2 regions of the Bacillus sp. GbtcB14 genome follow, and region 1 is predicted to be linked to the other one. Evidence: riboswitches for the same ligand, from Rfam matches in the RefSeq annotation. Region 1 holds a riboswitch; the other holds the start of a gene.
The links. Region 1 has a riboswitch for S-adenosylmethionine ahead of KVT31_RS24890 (peptide ABC transporter substrate-binding protein). Riboswitches for the same ligand answer to the same signal wherever they lie in the genome.

Region 1 (4,211 bases):
ATTTTGAATCACGCAGGTGGAATGTATATTTTGTTTTATCGGGACTAAGGTCAACCGACTCAGCAACACCAGGAATCGGTTTGTTATCTTCTCCCATTGCATATAAACCTTCAAAAACATTTCGCATTACGCTCATGGATTCCCCATCCGTTGCTTTTGCAACATCCATTGTTGGAATTTCTGAAGCGAATGATAAGTTAATTGCCTGTTTATCAGGTGCTTTATCATTTGCTTTCGCTCCGCTTGCATGATCTTTATTTCCCCCGCAAGCAGTTAGTAATAGACTTGCTCCTAAAACAGATGCAACAACAGGTACAACTTTTTTCTTCATTGTTCGTTCCTCCCTAAATGTGTTGTTCGTAACGTCGTAATGTCCACGTTTTGAAGTGTAGCTATAGAAGAAGAGAAAACCTATTATAGATATGTGTATGTAGGTAATCAGGTGTTCTATATGTATATACATGTTGAACTATAATCTATCGTTATATGTTTCAACGTAGTAGATGTTATATTTTGATGGTGAAATATTTTGTTTCTTTGATTATTTAGAATATTAACACTGGAAAGAACTATATGTCAATAATAAAAATAGATTGTTAATTTCTTAGAATAATATATTAAAAAAGCAGATTTCCTCGTACTAGGGAATCTGCTTTTAATATGTTTTGCTAAAAAAACAATTGGTGTGGGCTAATCATCAGTGGGGGATGAAGAAAAAACCACTGATTAAAGTTTCGCTTTATTTTTCAATTTTTGCCCATTTGAAGTTTAATTGACCTGCAAAGTCTACTTGCACAATCCCTTTCACATAAGAACGTTCTAAATAAGATTCGCCTTTTTGGTAAAGAGGAGCGATAACGGAGTCTTTAAATAATATTTTCTCGGATGCTAGTAATGCTTCCCAGCGAGCTTTTTCATCACCGGCTAAAGTCGTTTTCACTTTTGCTATTGTTTCATCAAACTCCTTATTAGAGTAATGATCTAAGTTGTAAGGGTTATTCGTTGTAAATAGCTCAAGGAATGTAATTGGATCCGCAAAGTCAGGGCTCCAGCCGTCAATTCCAATTTCGTAGTCACCTTTTAATAAAAGTGAAACTTGTTGTTTACGTGGTTGCGGCTTTATATTTACTGTTAAGCCATCTAAATTCTTTTCTAGTTGTCCTTTTAAGAATTCACCAGTTTTCTTTTCAAGGTCACCGTCACTTGTTAATAGTTCTAACGTTATTTTTTCAGACCCAAGTTCTTGTTTTGCCTTTTTCCATAATTCTTGAGCAGATTTTGTGTCAACCTTTGTTAAATCGCCGTTTGCAGCACGGAAGTCTGTTCCGTCAGGTCCTTTTGCAAAGTTTTTCGGCACGAGACTAGAGGTTGGTGTAGAGCCGTCATTTAATAACGTATTTACAAAGGATTTTCGATCAATTGTTTGATCGATTGCTTGGCGTGCAGAAACATTTTGAAGTACTTTGTTTTGTTGATTCATACGTAGAAACTGTACCCCTACGTTTGGCCGTTCTTTAAAGTTAGCATCTTTTTTATATTTATCAACGAAGTCAGATGTTAGTTTGATACGATCTAATTGTTTTGATTCGAATAAATTTACTTCTGTAGATTTTTCTTTTACGACGTTAAAATTGATTTCTTCCAGTTTGACAGTATCTTTATCCCAATAGGTAGGGTTTTTCTTAAATTTAAAGCTTTGCTCATGCTTCCAATCGCTTAGTGTAAAAGCTCCGTTGTATAAGATTGTATTGTCTTCTAAAGCGTATTTATCACCTTGTGATTTAAAGAATTCCTCGTTAATTGGTAGAAATGTTGGGAACGCTGTTAAGCTAATAAAGTACGGAACAGGGCGTTCTAATTCTACCTCAAACGTATGGTCATCAATTGCTTTTACACCAAGTTGATCGGCTGGAAGTTCTTTGTTGTTAATTTTTGTTGCGTTTTTAATATCAAAGAATAGAAATGCATATTCAGAGGCTGTTGCTGGATCGACAGCTCTTTGCCAAGCGAAGACAAAATCTTTCGCTGTGACAGGAGTGCCGTTTGACCATTTTGAATCTCGTAAATGGAATGTGTATTTCGTTTTATCGCCACTTACTTCATGAGATTTTGCAACGCCAGGGACAGGTTTGTTACCTTCACCAAGATTATACAAACCTTCAAATACGTTTCTCATTACTTGACCAGAATCAGTATCTGTAGCACGAGCTGTATCCATTGTTCGTATTTCAGTAGGTGAAGATAAGTTTAAAACCTGTTTACTAGGTGCCTCGTCTTTTGCATTTGCTCCGCTTGCTTCGTTTTTATAACTACCGCAACCAGTTAATAAAATACTTACTCCTACAACTGATGCAATACCGGGTACAAACTTCTTTTTCATTTGATTTTCCTCCTAAATAATTAAGTTTGGATGATGATGAGGGAAATGAAAAATAAAAAATCCCTCTTTTCATATTGAGAAAGAGGGATTTTTACGTACAAGTTATGCACCCGTATATAAACGAAGTCCCTCATTCTATCTTTCAAGCACAAAGCTTGCAGGAAGTGGCACAGTGTTCAAAATGAACCTGTTGCCGAGGTTTCAAAGGGCCAGTCCCTCCACCTCTCTTGATACAATGAGTAAACGAATAAATTTTATTAATTTTTGTGTTTCTTTGATAATTCAAAATCTTACACCTTGGATAATGAAGTGTCAACCGATTGAAATATAGTTTAAATTTTCAGTTTTCTTTAATGAGAAAAACCACTGCATATGGCAGTGGTTTTTCTACTAGAAGTTAAAGTTATCTGGGTCTGGACCAACGCGACGATCTTCATTTAGAGCTTGAATTGCTTTCATGTCATCAGCACTTAATTCAAAATCGAATATATTTGCATTTTCAATAATGCGATGTTCTTTAATAGATTTAGGGATTGTTACAACTTCATTTTGTAAATCCCAGCGTAAAATAATTTGTGCAGTTGATTTATTATATTTTGTTGCAATGTTTTGTAATGTTGAGTTGTCCAGTAGCTGTCCTTGCATTAATGGTGACCAAGCTTCAAGCTGGATATTATGTTCTTTACAGAAAGCGTGTAACTCTTCCTGTGCTAAACGTGGATGATATTCCACTTGGTTGACCATTGGCTTAATTTCAGCAATTTCAAATACGTCTTGTAAGTGGTGAATGTGGAAATTACTCACACCGATAGCACGAACACGGCCATCTTTATAAAGTTTTTCTAATGCTTTCCATGATTCAGTATATTTCCCTTTTACAGGCCAATGTACTAAATATAAATCTAAATATTCTAGACCTAATTTCTCTAATGTAGTTTCAAATGCTTGAAGTGTTGTTTCATACCCTTGATCGCTATTCCATACTTTTGATGTGATAAATAATTCTTCACGTGCAACACCTGATTCACGGATCGCTTGTCCAACGCCTTCTTCGTTTTGATAAATTGCTGCAGTATCAATGCTGTGGTAGCCATTTTTAATTGCTGCTTTTACAGATTCAATTACTTCTGAACCATCTTCTACTTTAAAAACACCTAAACCGAACCACGGCATTTTTACACCGTTATGTAATGTTGTATAGTCTTTTAAACTTGTTAAATTCATATTATTTCCCCCTAGCTTTTTTGTTTGTTGCTTCTACTGCTTTTTGAATTGCCTCTGAAAAATTATATTCATATAAAGCTTTGAGACCCTCAGCTGTGGAACCACCTGGTGTTGTTACTTGTTCGCGGAGGTTAGCTGGATCTTGCGTTTGTTCAAGCATAGAAGCAGAGCCGGAAATCATTTGAATGACAAGGTGTTTTGCAGTCGCTTCATCGACTCCATAACTTTTTGTTGCTTCAATTAAGCTTTCAGCAAAGTAATAAAGGAAAGCTGGTGCACTTCCAGTAACTGCGGTAAGCTGATGAACTTCCTCTTCAGTGCAAAGTTGCGAAGTACCAATGCCTCTTAAAAGCAGTTGCAGGGTTTCTTGATGCATCTCGTTTACTGATCGTCCCATTGTATATAAGGAGATAGACTTTCCAATTTCAGCAGCTGTATTTGGCATAATCCAAGCGACAGGTGTTCCCCCGGGAAGTCTTTCTTCTAAATAAGATGGGCCAATGCCAGCAGCTACCGTTACGACAAGTTGATTCGATAGTAACGGAGATAATTCTGCTAATAATTCTTCATGTGCAGAAGGTGGCATTGCTAAAACAATTGTATCAAC
Region 2 (4,211 bases), on a different contig from region 1:
TCAAATTCCAATAAAAAAAGAGAAAGGAGTGTATGATTTAACGTCTATTTTAGTGCAACATCCTTTTCAAAAAATAACATTATACAACCAACAAGTAGATACAGCAATTAGAGTTGGGGTTGATGTAATAGAGTAGTAAATGAAATGTTTTTATTATAATTCTCGAAAATATATAGTTGTTTCTATGAGGAAAAAAGAAGAGAATCTTATTTTTGATTCTCTTCTTTTTTTGTTTATTAGAGAAAGGCTTTTACTTGATTTTCTCTCATTTTTATCGCCCCTTTATAACGGTTCAAGTGTAATATCAAACAAAAAAGGTCCCTCAGGCAAGCTGAGAGACCATTCAAAGTACAATCATTGATTTTAGGTGCAAAATAAAATGGTAATCAATCTAATAAATTATAAATGACTAAATTTTTCTCCTGATTTCAAATTTTTGCCAACCTCGATAAATATATTCAATTAATAATGTATAATTCCTAGTATAATATTATTTTGTTTATGTAAAAAAATGGTAAATGTAGAAGTAAAACAATTAATCTTTCTTTGTGAAATTAAACATAAACAATCCAATAGAAAAAATCACAAAAAATTCTATTATAAATTTCTTTTAAAGGTAACATATAAATACAATCTACTAATCTGACAAAATACAGCAAAGACCGTACGAGCTTCGTCGGTGGATTGTAAAAGGTATTCTCTATAATGGTTCAAGAATCTTCAATTGAAATAACAACAAATATAGAGGAAGACCTATTTATTAAAGCAGACCAAACATTGATGATGCGTTTATTAATGAATTTATTGACGAATGCGATTGCTTATGGCAAAGAGAATGGCAGTGTGAATATACAACTGTTCCGTGATGAACCCAACATAATAGGTAAAGTCTCCGATAATGGTATAGACATCAGCGAGCAACATATTACGAAAATATGGGAACGCTTCTATCGAGTTGATGCAGCACGAACATCTTCAAACATTGGAAACACAGGTTTAGGATTGTCGATGGTGAAATGGATTGTCGAACTATACGGAGGAAAAATTACCGTTGAAAGTAAATTAGGGGAAGGCAGTACTTTTACATTTAAACTACCAATTGAAAAACGATAGTACAAATTCGACATATTGAATAGAAAGAATCGAAATAACGTATTAAAAAAAGATGAAATCGGTGATTTCATCTTTTTTAAACATATACTATCAATGGCCGCATCCTGCATTACACTAGGATTTTAGTGAGTGATGTTTGAGTGTTTAAATGACACAATAGTTGTAACTAACTGTTGTGTTATTTGTTCATTTTTCTTTCTTTTGTGTATATGAAGAAAAAACAAATCGTCTAAAAAAAGAATGAGGCTATGAGTAAAACACTACCGTCAAGAAGTGTCTTGGGTATATTTTATTCTCTGAATTTATCTGGTTTTTCAACTCTAAATGATTGCACCTCACCGCACTCTAAACAAAATGTGGTTAATAGTTTGGAACGCTTCCCGCCTGAAAAGAATCTACTAGATTCATCTTCACAAACATATGCATGATAAGCAGATCCAACTCTTCCTTCTTTAAATGTAGTAGAACCACAATTCTCGCATCGTTTATTTTTCATGTTACTAACACCTCTTTTGCTGTGTTTTTAAGATAGAAGTAAAGCAACTTGGTTATACATGATATTTTCGACATGATACAACATACCCCTTTATATATTCGTAAGTAAAACAATACCCTTATGAAGCTCTATAAAAATATGATTTCTTATATATCATTTAATACTTATAGGAAAAATGAGTATTAAATGATTGATTTTTATTATTCTGATGATTATAATAAATGGAAACCAAACAATTCTTATGTTGAGAAGTGGAGGGACGGGCCCTATGAAACTTCGGCAACCTCGTATGAGACGAAAGGTGCCAAATCCTGCAGGTGAAGAAACACCTGAAAGATAAGAGCGGTTCACTTAGTCAAGAAGGCTACTCTTATTTTGATAAGAGTAGCCTTTTTTATGGCTAAAAGGTAAAGGGGGAATAGGTAGTGGAGTATGGTTTTTGGTTACCGATTTTTGGGGGATGGCTTCGAAATGTAGATAATGAATCTATGCCGCCTACGTTTGAGTATGCAAAACAAACAGCGCAAGCGGCAGAACAATTAGGTTTTTCAACAACACTTATTGCGGAATTAAACTTAAATGATATAAAAGGTGTTTCAGCACCAAGTTTAGAAGCGTGGACAACTGCGGCAGCACTTGCAGCAGTAACGGATAAATTAGAGATTATGACAGCTGTCAGACCGGGCTTCCACAATCCAGCAGTTACAGCGAAAATGGCAGCGAATATCGATCAATTAAGTAATGGCCGTTTTACATTGAATGTAGTTTCAGCATGGTGGGAAGAAGAAGCGAGGCAGTATGGCGGAGTATTTACCGCACATGATGAAAGATATGATCGCACAGAGGAATTTGTAACAATTTTGAAGGAACTTTGGAAAGAAGAAGTGTTTTCTTATAAAGGGAATTTTTATGAGCTTCATCATACACATTTAAGTCCAAAGCCTGTGCAGAAACAGGGCATTAAGATTTATGCAGGTGGTGAAAGTGAAAGAGGAAAAGAGGTCATTGTAAATCACGCGGATGCATATGTCATGCATGGGGGAACAGTGGAAGAGGTATCTGTGAAAATAGAAGATATGAAGAAACGTAGAAAGAAAGTCACAGAGGAGCCATTGCAGTCATTTGGGCTTGCGGCTTACGTCATTTGTCGTGATACAGAAGAAGAGGCATTAGAAGAATGGAGACGCATAACGGATGTGAAAGACGATGCTTTAGGTTACGCGGGTTACCAAGACTTTATTAGTAAATCGCATTTGGAACAGCAAGTGAAATTGAATGATTATTCCGTATCCAATCGCGGGTTACGTCCTAATCTAATCGGAACACCAGAACAAATTGCAGAAAGGATACTCGCTTTTGAAAAAGTGGGTGTTACGTTATTACTTTTACAATTTTCGCCACAGCTTGAAGAGATGAAACGATTTTCTGAAAAAGTGATGCCATTAGTTGAAGCAAAAAGAAAGGAATTGATTACAAATGAGTAAAATTTACATATTACATGAGAATAAAGAATGGACGGATCATTTGGTGAGAAGGTTAGAAGAACTAGAGTTACCTTATGAGGAATGGCATTTAGATGAAGGAACACTTTCGTTAGAAAAAGAACCTCCTCAAGGTGTTTTTTATAGCCGCATGAGTGCTTCTTCACATACGAGAGGTCATCGATATGCACCTGAGTTGACGGAAGGAGTCCTTGCTTGGCTAGAGGGATACGGGCGCACAGTATTTAATGGGTCTCGTGCATTACGCCTTGAAGTAAGTAAATTGAATCAATATGCAGCATTAAGAAATTTTGGGATACAAGTGCCGAAAACAATTGGTGCTGTGGGCCGTGATCATATAGTAAAAGCAGCAAGGGAGTTAGGGGAAGTACCGTTCATTACAAAACATAACCGTGCAGGTAAAGGTCTTGGTGTTCAACTATTTCATTCTATTGATGCTTTAGAACAATATTTGGATGGTCCGACGTTTGAAGAACCCATTGATGGAATTACTTTAATCCAGCAATATATTGAAGCGCCAGAACCATACATTACACGTTGTGAGTTTGTAGGCGGCCAGTTTGTATATGCAGTTAAAGTAGATACATCAGAAGGATTTGAACTTTGTCCAGCAGATGCGTGTTCGATTCAAGATGCTTTCTGCCCAGTAGGAGAAGAGAGGGAGAAAGAAGTGCAAACAAAATTTGAAATTATATCGGACTTCCAAGAGCCAATTATTGAACAATACAAAGAGTTTTTGAAAGAAAATGAAATTACCGTTGCTGGTATTGAATTTATTCGTAGTGCAGATGGAACAATTTATACGTATGATATTAATACAAATACAAACTATAATTCTGATGCAGAGTCTGTAGCGAATCAATTTGGTATGCTTGAGCTTGCTACATTCCTTGGAATAGAATTAGAAAAACAAGTAGAATCAGTGAAATAATATATAAGTTTCTAGTAAAATCTTTGTTAAAGTAATCGTGGTCGTATGGCCAAGTTCTTATGGTTTTTGCACTAGAACGAAAAGTATAAGAAGTAGCCCAAGTTTCAATGAGGAACTTGGGCTATTTCTATGTTATATATCTACAAGTAAAACAACATAATATCACTAT

Region 2: linked by a shared signal. The riboswitch ahead of KVT31_RS10245 (LLM class flavin-dependent oxidoreductase) and the one ahead of KVT31_RS24890 (peptide ABC transporter substrate-binding protein) in region 1 are both predicted to bind S-adenosylmethionine.

What each region holds. Positions count from the first base shown of each region.
Region 1 covers NZ_JAGXJT010000012.1:51,001-55,211, forward strand. The annotation lists gene KVT31_RS24885 (peptide ABC transporter substrate-binding protein) at 1-331, opposite strand, end outside; gene KVT31_RS24890 (peptide ABC transporter substrate-binding protein) at 740-2,380, opposite strand; SAM riboswitch class I at 2,513-2,617, opposite strand; gene KVT31_RS24895 (aldo/keto reductase) at 2,771-3,604, opposite strand; gene proC (pyrroline-5-carboxylate reductase) at 3,606-4,211, opposite strand, start outside.
Region 2 covers NZ_JAGXJT010000003.1:249,924-254,134, forward strand. The annotation lists gene KVT31_RS10230 (hypothetical protein) at 1-136, shown strand, start outside; partial or broken gene KVT31_RS10235 (sensor histidine kinase) at 700-1,113, shown strand; gene KVT31_RS10240 (hypothetical protein) at 1,403-1,609, opposite strand; SAM riboswitch class I at 1,846-1,952, shown strand; gene KVT31_RS10245 (LLM class flavin-dependent oxidoreductase) at 2,035-3,093, shown strand; gene KVT31_RS10250 (ATP-grasp domain-containing protein) at 3,086-4,042, shown strand.